DNA from 2 places in the Bacillus sp. KNSH39 genome. Region 1 is predicted to be linked to the other one. Evidence: riboswitches for the same ligand, from Rfam matches in the RefSeq annotation. Region 1 holds a riboswitch; the other holds the start of a gene.
What was found. A riboswitch is a leader RNA that binds a small molecule or an ion and turns the genes downstream of it on or off. The one in region 1 is predicted to bind cyclic di-GMP.
Positions count from the first base shown of each region.

Region 2: another riboswitch for cyclic di-GMP. It lies ahead of ACUL40_RS16135 (WxL domain-containing protein); the one in region 1 lies ahead of ACUL40_RS21920 (methyl-accepting chemotaxis protein).

Region 1 is NZ_JBQXYO010000001.1:4,284,641-4,292,338, forward strand. It holds gene thiM (hydroxyethylthiazole kinase) at 1-597, shown strand, start outside; gene thiE (thiamine phosphate synthase) at 613-1,272, shown strand; gene ACUL40_RS21915 (anaerobic C4-dicarboxylate transporter family protein) at 1,388-2,701, opposite strand; cyclic di-GMP riboswitch class I at 2,984-3,068, shown strand; gene ACUL40_RS21920 (methyl-accepting chemotaxis protein) at 3,203-4,945, shown strand; gene ACUL40_RS21925 (non-ribosomal peptide synthetase family protein) at 5,082-7,698, shown strand, end outside.
Region 2 is NZ_JBQXYO010000001.1:3,153,098-3,160,795, reverse strand. It holds gene ACUL40_RS16160 (alpha/beta fold hydrolase) at 1-789, opposite strand, end outside; partial or broken gene ACUL40_RS16155 (catalase) at 805-1,149, opposite strand; gene ACUL40_RS16150 (hypothetical protein) at 1,082-1,270, opposite strand; gene ACUL40_RS16145 (ATP-binding protein) at 1,453-2,706, shown strand; gene ACUL40_RS16140 (ATP-binding protein) at 2,703-3,923, shown strand; cyclic di-GMP riboswitch class I at 4,170-4,258, shown strand; cyclic di-GMP riboswitch class I at 4,331-4,419, shown strand; gene ACUL40_RS16135 (WxL domain-containing protein) at 4,572-7,157, shown strand; gene ACUL40_RS16130 (hypothetical protein) at 7,197-7,514, shown strand; gene ACUL40_RS16125 (WxL domain-containing protein) at 7,551-7,698, shown strand, end outside.

The DNA of each region.
Region 1 (7,698 bases):
GAAGAAGTAGAAGCGATGTTACTCGCGGGTAAATCAGCAAATGCGAACAATGTGCCAGTACTATTTGATCCAGTTGGTGCAGGAGCAACTTCGTACCGAACAGAAGTTGCGAGACATATTCCGGCTGAAATTGAGTTAGCAATTATCCGCGGAAATGCAGCTGAAATAGCAAATGTTATTAATGAGAAATGGGAAATTAAAGGGGTAGACGCTGGTACTGGAAATGGAAATGTTGTAAGTATTGCAAGGCAGGCAGCAGATGAACTAAATACAGTTGCGGTCATTACTGGAAAAGAAGATGTTGTTACAGATGGAGAGAGAACTATTGTTATTCGAAATGGTCACCCTATTTTAACGAAAGTTACGGGAACAGGTTGTTTACTAACTTCTGTAATAGGAGCATTTGTAGCAGTGGAAAAAGATTATGTAAAAGCAGCAGTAGCAGCATTAACGTTTTATGGTGTAGCTTCGGAACTGGCAGCTGCTAAGACCGTGGAAAAGGGACCTGGTAGTTTCCAAATTGAATTTTTAAATCAGTTAGCGAATACTACTTCTGGTGATATTGAGAAGTATGGAAAGATTGAGGAGTTAGAGTAAGAGGGAGTGAAAGAAATGGCACGCATTGAAATAGATAAAATGTCTAAGCTATTGCAAGTGTATTTTATTATGGGAAGTAATAACTGCACAAGGGATCCTTTAGCTGTATTGAAAGAAGCGTTAGATGGTGGAGTGACAATTTTTCAGTTTCGCGAGAAGGGGGAAGGTTCTTTAATCGGAGAAGATAGAGTGCGCTTTGCAAAAGAATTGCAGACGCTTTGTAAGGAATATAGCGTTCCTTTCATTGTAAATGATGATGTAGAATTAGCCATTGAATTAGATGCAGATGGTGTTCATGTAGGACAAGATGATGAAGGAATTACATCTGTTCGTGAAAAAATGGGAGATAAAATTATCGGCGTATCTGCTCATACAATTGAAGAAGCACGCTTTGCAATCGAAAATGGAGCAGATTATTTAGGCGTTGGACCTATTTTCCCAACGAGTACGAAAAAAGATACGAAAGCGGTTCAAGGAACGAAAGGATTAGCCTATTTTAGAGAACAAGGAATTACAGTGCCAATCGTTGGTATTGGTGGGATTACAATTGAAAATACAGCGGCAGTTATAGAAGCGGGTGCGGACGGTGTTTCAGTTATTTCAGCAATTAGTTTAGCTGAATCGGCGTATGAAAGTACGAGAAAATTAGCTGAAGAAGTAAAGAGAAGTTTGTAGGGAAGGACGTGTAGCATTTCAAGTGCTGCATGGAGAAATAGACTGCCCCAAAATTTAAACAAACATTTGATTAAAAAAGCACAAACCTTTTTAAATAAAGGTTTGTGCTTTTTCTTTAAAACATAATTGAAATTAAGAGCATTCCAATTCCGATAGAAGTGAATGTTGCGATTAGACCTGGAATCATAAAGCTATGATTTAAAACATATTTTCCAATGCCAGTTGTACCAGTACGATCAAAGTTAATGGCAGCAACGATTGTGCCGTAGTTTGGAATGAAGAAATATCCGTTTACTGCAGGGAACATCGCAATCAGTAGCGCTGGTGGAATACCAAGGGATAGTCCAAGTGGCATTAAGGCACGAACAGTTGCTGCTTGGCTGTACAGTAAAATAGATAGAATGAATAGTGCGATGGCAAATAGCCAAGGTGCACTTGTTACTAAATGCTGAATGGATCCTTGAATCATATTTAAGTTTCCATTAAAGAAAGTATCTCCCATCCAAGCGATACCGAAAATAGCAACAACTGCTGTTGCCCCCGCTTTAAAGACGTTACCAGACACAATGCTTTCTACATTTGGTTTACAGAAAATAATAATAAGAGCCGCGATAGTTAACATAACCATCTCAATTGTATTCGGCATGGAAAGACGGGCTAACTTCCCATCAACTATCCATCCTGGACGAAGTGCTTCAAATGAACCAAGAAGTACAACAAGGAAGGTTCCTACAAGGAAAAGGATAACTGATAATTTTGCGCCCTTTACACCTACAAATTCTTTTTTCTCTTCAAGCTTAGGAATCATTCCTTCTTTTAATCGTTTTAAGTATTCAGGGTCTTCATTTAATTCTTTTCCCATCTTACTAGCAACGAATGCTGCTAACATACAAGCAATGAAAGTGGAAGGAATACTCACTTTTAAAATATCTAATAAAGTGATTTTATAGTCAGCTAACATTGCTAAAAGAGCAACTGTGGCAGCTGAAATTGGACTAGCTGTAATTGCTTGTTGAGAAGCGATTACGGCAATCGACATTGGGCGTTCCGGTCTAATCCCTGATTCACGAGAGACTTCTGCAATAACAGGAAGTACAGAATAGGCAACGTGACCAGTACCTGCACATAGTGTGAATAAATAAGTAACAATTGGAGCAAAAAAAGTAATACGCTTTGGATTTTTTCGTAATGCCTTTTCAGCTAGATGAACAAGATAGTCCATTCCTCCAGCAGCTTGCAAAGCACCAGCAGCTGTAATTACTGCCAAAATCATAAGCATTACATCGATAGGAGGCGCGGTTGGTTGTAGGTGGAAGACAAAAACGAGTATTGCCATACCAACTCCACCCATTACTCCTAAACCAACTCCGCCTAGGCGTGCACCAATAAAAATACAGAGTAACAAGGTAAGAAATTGTAGCCAAAACATGATAAACTACCTCCGAAATTCATTAGTTAAGATATATTCGAATAGTTTAATTTGAATGAAAATTAAATAAATACCCGAAGAAATCCTTGTTATTTATACATTTTTTATTATATAACACAAAAAAAGTAACATTCACGTACTTTTTGAAATTATTTCGAAAAAGCAATGCATTAAAAATTTGTATTTATATCTCTAAATAAGTAGACATTTTGATTTATATGTTGTAATCTTTGAAAGAGAATAAATTAATTCTCATAGAACTCCCATATCGTTCAACTCGTTCAGCGAGAAAGGCAAACTGATGGAAACATGAGGACGCAAAACTACAGGAGCTAAGGTCGAAAGGCTACGCTAGCCAGTTACCGGACGGATAGGGTTGGTCTTGGCCAATGCTTTTACATTGGCTTTTTTTTATTCTCGAACATATTGAGAAACATTTTCAAACAAAATATCCATATATTTTGTTTTTTTGTTTGTGTTGATTAAGGAAGGTGGATATTAATGAAAAAATATTGGCATAAGTTATCGTTCCTTCAAAAGAACGTCTTATTAACCGTATTAGTTATTTTGACACTTGTTGGAAGTATGGGTGCATTAAGTTTCAATATGTTTCAAAATAGTATGATGTCTTTATTTGAAAGGCAGTCTATTGAAACAGGAGAAATAGTATTGAAAAAACTGGATGTAGAATTAGTTAGAGACATGGCGAAAGATCCTACAGCCGAAAAAGTGAAAAAAGAAAAGTTAACAGAGAAATTAGATGAAGTATCAAAAGAATTGAAAAGCGTTGGACAAACGTATGTTACAGGAGCAAAGCCGAATGAAAAGCGAGAATTACAACTCGTTGGTTTGACTACAGAGTTAACAAATGCGTTTCCTATAAAGCCGGGAGATTATTATGAACAACCCGCTCATTGGATGAAGGCATACGATAAAGTGATTGATACGAAAAAGGCTCAAATGACAGAAGTATATGAAGATGAAATAGGTTCGTGGGTGACAATATTAGAACCAATTACAGATGGAGAAAACAATATTATTGCAATTGTTGCCGCTGACTTAGATGCTTCCATTGTTCCTATTACAAAAGAGAAGTTTATGATACAGGGTTTACTCTTTATCATTATTTCATTAGCAATTGCGACTATTACTCAATTCTTTATCGTGCGTCACTCGCTAGCTCCATTAAAAGATTTACGAGAAGGGTTACGTAAAATTGGTGAAGGTGACTTGAGTATTAAATTAAAAGAAAGACCAGATGATATTGGAATTATTAATGTTTATTTCAATAACACGATTGAAAAGTTTAAAGGGATTATAGATAAAGTAAGGCAAACTGCTGAGCAAGTTTCTTCTTCTTCACAAGAATTGTCGGCGAGTACAGAGGAAAACAGCATGGCAGTTCAAGAGATTGCAAGTTCTATTGAAGGTTTAAGAGTAGGGGCACAGTCTCAAAAAACTTCAGTACAACAATGTTTAGGGATTGTACATGGAATGGAAGATAAGGTAGAAGAGATAACTGGGGCTGCGAAACAAGTTGCGGTTGCTTCTGAAGGTATGGAGCAACATTCAATTGAAGGTAATGAAGTGATTGGACAAATTATTAATCAAATGAGTTTAATCCAAAATGCAGTACAAGATTTATCTTCCATCATTTATTCGTTAGAAACAAGGTCAAAAGAAATTAGTGATATCGTAACTGTAATTACAGGCATTTCAAATCAAACAAATTTATTAGCTTTAAATGCTTCTATTGAGGCTTCACGTGCTGGAGCAGCTGGAAGAGGGTTTGCAGTTGTTGCTGATGAAGTACGAAAATTAGCAGAACAGACGGAAGCGTCTGCTAAAGATATAGCGAAATTAATTGGTGAAACACAAGCTGAGACAGAAGATGCTGTAGTTTCCATGCAAAAAGGTTCAAAAGAAGTAGAAACTGGAATTTCGCTTGTTCAAAGTAGCGGAGATTTCTTTGAAAAAATCTCAAAATCAGCGCAATCTGTTACAGATCAAGTAAAAGCTGTTTCTGGTAATTCGAGTGATATTTTACAAAATAGCCAGAATATTGTTCAAGTCGTAAATGAATTATCACATATTGCAAATACTTATGCCAACAGCAGTAGTAATGTTGAAGAAAGCATGAAAGAGCAAGAAATATCAGTACAAGATATTGCAGAATTAGCGACTTCTTTAAGTTGGCTCTCTCAGGAATTACAAGAGCTTATTGGTGAGTTTAAAAGCGAATAAGGAGAAAGTTCAATTCTAATCAAGGGCGTATCTCCGCTACTGATTATGAATTGAACGAATCTGCCCTTTAATAAGGGATAAAAAAGGTGTGAATTTTCACACCTTTATTATATTTAAGAGAGGAATTTACATAAATATGAAATTAGCAATTTCTTATAGTGAGATGGTAAAAGAATTTTTAGGAAAAGTAGAAGGAAGTATTAAAATACCTAAAGATGTGCAAGGAACAGAACTTAGGATAAAAAGGAAAACGGAACTGTTTTCAAATTTGACTCACATTGTAGATTTAATAGGAGCGACTGCAACGTGGTTATATCATATTTCTAAAGAAAAACATATTGTCGTGCTTTATCATGTAAGAGGAAGTTTATTTCCGATTACTATTGAAGTTTCTAATTTTCTCTCCTATGAAAGTTTAAATTTACAAATTGAAGAGCAACTGGAGCAAATTAAAGAAATGAATGAGGAAGAAATAGAAGAGTTTCAAAACGGTAATACGTTATATGAAATGTCACCTATTATTATTGGTGAAACATATTATGAGCTAAAAGACACGAATACATTACAATTTGTATTTAGTAAAAATATGCAAAGTGTAGAAATAATATTTAATAGTGTTAATTGGAAAGAGACAACAATTACTCGTTATGCACAACAAATACAAGGTGTTTTAATTAATAAATCACAAAATAATAATAAACATATAAATAATTTTAATGTTATTACAGAGGCCGAGATGGCACTTTATAGTCAAGTGAATGATACGACAGCAGTATATCCTGAGAAAAGTATCGTCGATATGTTCTATAATACTGTTACTCAATTTCCAAATCGTATAGCTTTATCTTCAAGGGAAGGTACTTTAACTTATGAGGAGCTAAATAAAAAAAGTAATCAAATAGCTCATATGTTAATTAAAAACGGCGTCCAATTAGGAGACTATGTTGGAATATTTATGAAACGTAGCATAGACACAGTAGTAAGTATGGTAGCTATATTAAAAGCTGGTGCAGCGTATGTTCCGATTGATCCAGATTATCCGGAAAGTAGAATACAGTACATTATTCAAGATAGCCAAGCGAAAGTTATATTGATGAAAGAGACGCCTATAACATGTGATGGGGTTCAAACAGTTTCAATGTATGATAGTGAAACTTATGAAGATACAGATGTAAAGTTGTCTATTCATTGTGATGATGTAGCTTATATGATTTATACATCTGGTTCAACAGGGAATCCAAAGGGAACGATGTTAGCTCATAGAGGCGTTGTTAATCTGTATACTTGGATGAAAAAGCAATATGAATTGACAGAAGAGGATGTATTTGCCCAATTTCCTTCCTTTAGTTTCGATGCTTCTGTATGGGAGTCATTTGCTTCTTTATTCTGTGGAGGAAACTTATATGTACTATTAGAGGAAGAGCGATTGTCTGTAGAAGCATTTGCAAATGCAATCTATAAAGTGAAAGCAACTTCAATCTTGGCATTAGCAACAATTTTTGTTCGACAAGTAGCAACTTATTTAGCAGAAGAAGATATATATAAGCTAGCTTCCCTAAAAAGAATTGCGATTGGCGGTGAAATGTTGCCTGTAGAGGTTATTAAATTGTGGAGAGAAAGAATAGGTACAAATGTTGAAATTCATAATGTATACGGACCGACAGAATGTACTGTAGTGACGACAACCTATAAAATACCTAGTCAGTTAAATGAGGATGTTGCGAGTATTCCCATTGGTAAACCATGTGCTAATTATCAAGTTATGATTTTGGATGAGAATATGAATCTTTGTCCAATTGGTGTACCTGGTGAATTATATATAGATTCAGTGGGATTAGCAAAAGGGTATTTTAATAAGCCTAATAAAACAATTGAAGCTTTTATTCCGAACCCTTTTAATCCTATAGTTAATATATATAAAACAGGGGATATCGTTAAGTTGCTAGAGGATGGAAATATAGAGTTTTTACATCGGAAAGATGATCAAGTAAAAATTAGAGGACATCGTATTGAACTAGGCGAAATCCAAAGTGAAATTTCTCAAAATCATAATATAAAAGAAAATGCTGTTTTTGCTAAGAAGAGTAAGGAAGGTAGCCAATATTTAATCGCGTTCTATACAACTTTAAATAAAAAAGAAATACCAGAATTAGTTTATCAGTTACAAGAGCAATTACCAGATTATATGGTGCCATCTAAACTAATTTATATTAATGAATTACCACTTACACCTAATAAAAAGATTGATGTTAAGAAGTTAGCTCAGTTAGAAGAAAAGTATGAACCGGTTCGGCTACAAGAATATGTTGCACCTTCTAATAAAGCAGAAAAACAAATAGCGAACGCTTGGGCGGAAGTATTAGGAATTTCAAAAGTTGGAGTGCATGATGATTTCTTTACAATTGGTGGACATTCATTAAAAGTATTACGAGTCTTAACATTGTTAAAAGAAGATTTCTCACATTTAACAATTCAAGATTTCTTTAAAGAAAGAACGATATATGGATTAGCTCGAATTGAGCGAGAAGTAAAAGTAGAGAAAGAAGAAGTATTTCGTGAATATAAAGTGATTCACGAACCAGATACTATCACGTATGCAAACGTTTTGGAAGAAAACCAGATTTCAAATGTCTTTTTAACAGGAGCTACTGGTTATTTAGGATCACACATATTATATGAATTGTTGAGAGATACATCTGCTACTATTTATTGTTTAGTAAGACCAACTAAAGATGTGCAGCAAAGAATTATAG
Region 2 (7,698 bases), 1.1 Mb from region 1:
CAGTTCTTTATTTAATTCATCCGCTTGATCGATTGGTGAACCATGACCACTATTTGTAAGAGCATGTAACTGAGAATTTTTAATTCGTTGTTGCGTAAGCTCAGCACTTTTGTAAGGAATTAGTTGGTCGTGAACGCCGTGGAAGATTTTTGTTGGGACGTTAATTTTATTTAAATCTTTCGTTACATCTTCATTTGCAGCTGCTTGTAAAATTTTTATAAGGGCATAAGAAGCGGACTGCATACCGAGATAAGAAAACCATTCAAGGGTTGCAGCCCCTAAGTTTCTATTAAAAAAGGATAAAGATACATCATTTAAAAATTTTGGTAAATTAGCATACATTTGATTAATGAGAGCATCTGCTTGTTCTTTCGGTACACCGTAAGGGGACTCTTGATTTTTAACGAAAGAGGGGGAGACAGCGTCAATTAATGCGAGCTTAGAAATGCGGCGTCCATTATAGCGAGACATATAGCGAATAGAAAGAGCACCACCAACTGAGAAACCGACTAATGTAGCGTTCTCTACTTGAAGTGCTTCCAGAACAATTGCGATATCATCGGCTAATCGATCATACGTGTAACCAGTCCATGGCTTATCAGATTGCCCATTCCCTCGTATATCCATGGCGATACAGCGAAAGCCATGCTCAGGTAAAACATTGAGTTGATATTGGTACATTTGATGATTTAAAGGCCATCCGTGAACGAAGAAAACAGTCTTACTACCTGGACCAGGATTAACGTCTTGCACAAAAATATGCACATCTTTCTCGACAGTAACAAACATAAATGTCCCCCTATTCTATGAATATACTCGATCCCAAAAGCGTTGTTTTGTCATAGCTTTAATAAATTTATTTGCTAGTCGCGTAGAGTCTTGTTCTATTAAAACACCAGGCTTTCCTTCGATATTTAAAGATTGAATAATAGAAGAGCCGTTTTGGAAGGAGCCAATCGGCTTAAAGTGATTATATGATTCTACGACAAATGAACTTGCGTTGTTAAGAAAATGATCATCCATCTTTCCGCCGATAAGAAGTAATCCATCATAAAAGAGTGGTGAGCCTGTTAAGAAAGTATCATTTACTTCCCACTGTCCATTTGGCGTTCCCTGCACTATGCCTAATCGTTCGGAAACGATCACTGGCAGTTAAAGAGTTTTCATCGTTTGAAATTTTAATACCTGTATTTGTTGTCATCTCCTTTCCTTCATTTTCACGCATGAAAGATTGGAGTTGTTCGGTCTTTTTATTTTTTTTGCCATCCATAAAAAACACCTCCCATAATATACGTATTATTGTTTATGTTTTTTATGCTTGTATATAGCATGAAGATATTGCATAGTTGGCATGATTTTCCTCAAATGTTCGATTTATCTTTGTTTGTCTATGAAAATCATTTATTATAATAAATGGTATTCTTCGAGATATTATTTTGAAGGGGTGTTGAAGTGAAAGAAAGTTTTCTATCATATAAAGAAGAAGAAAGAAATGCAAAAATCCTTTTATGGGTGTTATATGTCATTGTTATTGTATATCAAATTTTCTATGCAATCGTATTAGAAGATAAATCAATAATGGATAAGGGATACAACATAATATGGCAAGTTATTTGCGGAGTAGCAATACTGTGCGTGAATATATATTTAATGAAAAAAGAGAAGGCAAACCTTGTTAAATATGCATGGATATTTGCATACATAGGGATAGAACTCGCTAATATATTTTCGTATGTTTTTTATAATAAGGCGGCGTTTGATGCGACAAATATAATAGAAATTATTCTCATTTTCTTTGTACCTATATTTTTAAATAAAAAATTCTATGTGTTTTTACTTTCCTCTATTGTAGGAAAATATTTAATTTATTTATTTGTATTAGAGGAAGTAAAAGCATTTATGTTCCTTATTATGTATACACTTATGTTAATAGCTGCATATATCATTTTAAACCGATTTTTACAATATCTTTCAGCTGTAAAGGAAAGTATTGCGATTGCTAGTGAATCACAGAAATTAGCAGTAATCGGAAAAATGGCAGCGACGGTTGGACATGAAATTAAAAATCCACTTGCTTCATTAAAAGGATTTACGCAATTACAACGAGAGAAGCATGAAGAGGATCCTATTTATAAACGTATGATTTTTGAAATAGAAAATATGAATAATATGATAAGTGAGTTAATGGAAGTTGCTACATGCAAACCTTCTATTTATAAGAAACATGATGTAGGAAAAATTGTATTACAAGTAATAACAAGTCTTCGTGAAAAAATAGATGAATTAAACATTCAGTTTATTTCTAATGTGGAAGAAAAAACAATAGAAGTTGAATGTGATGAACGAAAAATAAGAGGAGTCTTTTTATATACGATAAAAAATGCTTTAGAGGCAATGGGACAAGGTGGTATATTACATTTACAATTAGAAAATAAAGGGAAAGAATATGTAATGATCAGTGTGATCGATAATGGTCATGGTATTAAGCAAGAAAACTTACCCCGTGTTACAGAGGCCTTTTATACAACGAAACAAGATAAAATTGGTCTGGGACTGACGGTAGCGAATCGAATTGTCGCCGAGCACCTTGGTGAGTTGCATATTTCAAGTGAAAAAGATACTGGAACGAGAATAGACATCATTCTCCCAAGGAAGTGTGGAAATACTGAAATCCAAGTGGAAGAAAAGCTAGGAGTTACCATATGAATAAAGGCTATATATTTAAAAATGAAGAAATAAAGGCGCTGAAAGCATTTTTAAGTTTATTTTTTATTATATTTTTCGTATATGATCTTGCCTATGAATTTATCGTACCGTTAATCGGTGGAGAGCAAGAAGGTGTAGGAGAGTTTGAAGATGGTTTAGGTTTATGGCTTTACTTTTTGATGGTGGTATTGTTTTGCATTGGAATATACTTTATGAAATGGAAGAATGCTTTTGCGGTAAAGTATATTATTCTAATTGGCTATAATGTATTAGATTGTATCCATAACATTATGATTTATTATGGTAGCGATGCAGAATTTGACGGTGGAAATATAGTAGAAGGATTTTTTATTTTGTTTGCACCAATCTTTGTGAATAAAAGATATTTCTGGTTAGTTCCAGCGATACTTATCGGAAAGTATGCTCTTACAGGAATCATTATTCAATCTTCTCTCGTTTTAATCCCAATGGCATTATATAGCGTATTTACTATCATATGTTGGATTATATTTTTAAGGGTTCAGTCTTACGTTCGTACGCTTGAGATGATGGACAAAGAAATAAAACAGACAGAAAAACTAGCAGCTGTTGGAAAGATGGCAACGGTTATTGGTTATAAGATTAGAAGACCTTTAGCAAACTTAAAAAAACTTGTGAATAAACAAGCAGACAAGCATCCAGAGGATAAAATTTATAGTGATATTATGAAACAAGAAGTAGATCGGATTCATATAATTGCTACAGAACTTAGTGGATTTGAGAAATCTAAATCACTAGAATCAGAAACTCATAACATACAAGAAATTATTTCTTATGTTATTCGAGTTATGGAAAAGCCAGCTTTAAAACAAGGAGTTTACATACAAGGTATTTACAGTAAAGACTTACCATCAATTACATGTGATGAAAAACGATTAAAACAGGTCTTTTTTAATTTAATCAAAAATGCAATTGAAGCAATGTCAGTTGGCGGAACAATTACGATTAAAGTTACTGTAAAAGATGGAATCATCGTTCAAGTGAAAGATGAGGGATGCGGCATTCCGAAAGATAAAATTCCAAAATTAAATGAAGCCTTTTATACAACGAAAGAAACAGGAACTGGTCTAGGTTTAGTAGTTACAGAAAAAATTATTAAAGACCACAACGGTAAAATAAGTTTTGAAAGTGAAGTTGGGGTTGGAACGACGGTTGAAGTTATGTTACCACTGCATTAACCACAAAAAACATCACTTATTTGGAAGTGATGTTTTTTTATTTTATCTCGCTATTTGTGTATAGTAAAAATCTCATTTTATCGATAAAGAATGTATGATGTGTTTCTAGCATCAAAATGTTTTTTGAAAGTTTTAAATATGGATTTCCTAGAAAAAATTCAGATTATAAAAATTAATGGTTTTTTTCTAAAAAAACTATTTTCTTTTTTGGGTTTTAATGGTATATTCAAAACACGATAAATAAATACCTATATTTGGCACACTATTCGAAAGGATAGGTCGCAAAGCTAAGAGTCTAAAGTAATGAAAATTACTATGATAGTCTGGTTGCAGTTTGGATTTTCACACATAGTTGTATGTATGAAAATCGAAGAGGCAACCGGATTTTTTTATTGTCTCAAAAAGAAAAAATAAATGGGCACACTATTCGAAAGGATAGGTCGCAAAGCTAAGAGTCTAAGGTAATGAAAATTACTATGATAGTCTGGTTGCAGTTTGGATTTTCACACATGTTGTGATGTATGAAAATCGAAAAGGCAACCAGGCTTTTTATTTTCTAGGAATATACACTATGATTGTAAATTTAGCTAGAAAATAAATTTAGTGTTCGAAATATTCGGTATATAGGAAGCGAGGGAGGGAAGTACATTGCAAAAACAAATAGGGAAATTTGGGCGTATACTTCTCGCTGGAGGAATATTATTTACACAAGTTGGTGTGCTAGACTACTCTGCAACGAAAGTTTATGCGGTTACAAACGACGAGCAAGGACGTTTTATCGTTCATATGGATAAACAAGAAATAAAAGTTGATGAAAATGTAGTATTAAAGATTACAAATACAAATAAACAAGATGCTAATATCGAGCTGAAATTATCTAATGAGCAGCTGTTTAATGAAGCAGAAACGAAAAAAATGAATGAAAACAATAAAGCGATTCAAAACATTTCAGTAACAGAAGATCACATTGTAAAAATTGAAAAGAATGAACAAAGTCATTCTATCGGTGACGTATATGTAGTCATTCAAATGAAAAAAGCTGGAGAGTACAAATTTGAACCGATGGTGAAGTTTGAAGGGAATGAAAAGAAAATTGAATCTCCTTCTCTGCATGTTGGAGAGAAAAAAGAGGCTTTACATGTAGCTATTTCTGATGAAAATCCAAAGGTTTCAGAGGAAGTTGTGAAAAAAGAAATCAGTGAAAAAGTGAAAGTATCGGAAGAAAATAAAAAACAAGAAATAAATGCTACTAATGCTGAAATTCCAAAAGAAACGAAGACTTTAGCGAAAGAAAAGGTTAATGAAGAACTCGTATCAAAGGAAAATGAATTAAAAGAGAGCAATAAGGTCAACGAAAATAATCAGGAATTACCTGCTATTCAAGCTGAGAAGGTATTAAAGAGCCAATCTCTACTAGCTGCTAGTCCTGTTACAAGTATTCTTAAATATCCAAATGTAAAGGTAATAAATAATAGAACAGGTGAAGGGCCTTCTATCTCGGGTAAATATGCTTTTAGATTTGTTTGGAGCCCACAAGTAACATATGAGGTAAAGGGTAGTAGCGATGACAGAACTGGTCAAAGTCAATATACATTTAGAAATTCAAATAGAGAACAGTACGTATTAGTAAAAAAAGCTGGTGAATATCAAGGGAAATGGATTGATGTCCGTATTAATATTCAATCTATGACAGCTTCATCTGTAGATGTTAAAACACCAATAACTAAAGGTGATGCAAAAAACTTTTTACAATTATATGGGAACGGAAGGGCAGGACAAACTTATAATGCTTCCTTTGAATTTTATGAGCACGGAACAAGTAAAAAAGTACCATTAACGGCAATGTGGAATTTTAAAAGGATAAATAGTTATAAAAATGTTACGTTGCGTAATGATGGTAGTCATTTAACGAATTTATACGTGTATGATACGAGTTCAATTAGGTATCAAGATAAAGGGAATAATAAAATAGAGTTTTCTGGAACAGCAGGCCCAGTAGCTACTCCAGAAGCAGATATGACAATTACATTTGATAATTTAACAGAATTACCGCTAGAAGTTAGATTAAATGCTTCAGGTGTTAATGTAGCATACGACCAATTAGCGATCACACAAATTGAAATTCCAGCTCCAAGTGTAATAGGAGATATTGTGGAAGATAATTCCCGTCAACTTTCTTATAAGGTATATCAAAATATGCCTGCTCAATCGAAAGATATTCACTATGCGAAATCTTTTGTATTAGAAAGTGAAGTGAATAAGGATTTTACTGTGAATGATGTTTCCATTCAAGATGTGGAGAGTGGAGATGATGTAAGTAGCTTCTTTGATATTAGTAGGAAAAACAATAAAGTCACTGCAGTTGCGAAAGAAAATGCGCTAAAAACAGAAGAATTCAACGGGAAAATTTACGAGATGACAATTACAGGTTCTCCTGTAAAAGGTGCCGATGTAATGAAATATTACAAAGGTGGTTATCTTGAAATACCGGTGTCAGCTAAAAATTATTTAGATGGCGATAAGAATGGGCAAGATAGTAATCGAGATGGAATCGCAAAAATAAGGTATAAAGGTATTCCAATTGGGAAATCAGTCCCACAAAAAGTAGTGCAAGGAACAGATTTAACAAAAATGGATATTTCTAAATTTGTGACAGATTTATCTGTAGATACGAATTTGGATGTAGATAAACCAATATCAGTAGTGAAGTTAATCAATATTCCGGATACCAAAATAATAGGGAATCATACTGTAACGGTTGTAATTGAAACGAAGCAAGGTGTACAAGCGGAAATTCAAGTTCCAGTTACTGTTGTTGATGGAACTTTAAAGTTAGTAGACGTACCAAAAGAAATTACCTTTGGAGATTTAACAATTCCATCGAAAACAACGACATACGCACCGAAAGCGATCTCAAATCCTTTAAAGGTAACCGATGATCGTGTTAAAAAGCAAAAATGGAGTGTATATGTAAAGGAAATCACACCATTAACTTCAGCAAAAAATGACACATTGACAGGAGCATTGATTTACAAACGAAATGGAAAGGATACACCTTTAAGTACTTCTAGTATAGAAGCATTCTCGTATACTTCTAAAAACGACGAGGAGGTTTCACTAAATTGGAAGGAAAACGAGGGAATTCATTTACAAGTAAAACCAGGGCCGAATGTCAAAGCAAATACAAAATATTCCGGACAGCTAGAATGGACATTAACCGATGCTCCTCTCTAAAAATATATGAAATATATAAATTTTAGAAAGGAGAGAGTAATGAAAAAAATAGTTGGTATTATCGTTTCCACATTTATATGTGTGCCGTTTCTTATGGCAAATGTAGTAACGGCTACAAGTGCGAATTCAAAAGCAGGTATTACATTTTCGAATAGCTATACACCAAATACATCAACTGATCCGACAAAGATAAATCCAAAAAAAGAGACAGTTGATAAAAATAAAAATGGAGATAAATATTTACCGAAAACAGGAGGCCAGACACGGGACTTCAAACAATATATAGGATTGTTTTCTATTGTTTTATCTCTATATGTATTCAAAAGAATTAGGGGAAAGCAAGTGTATTCAAAATAAAAAATAGATGAAAACAGAGAAAAGGGGAAGGTACATATGAAACTAGCAAAATTAGCATTAATTGGTGCAGTATCATTAACATCAGTTGCAGCAGTAGGAACTTCAGCATTTGCGGAAGAAAAAGCAAATATGAAATCTAAAACAGATGTAATGTTTATTGAAGATACAAGCATAACAGATCCAA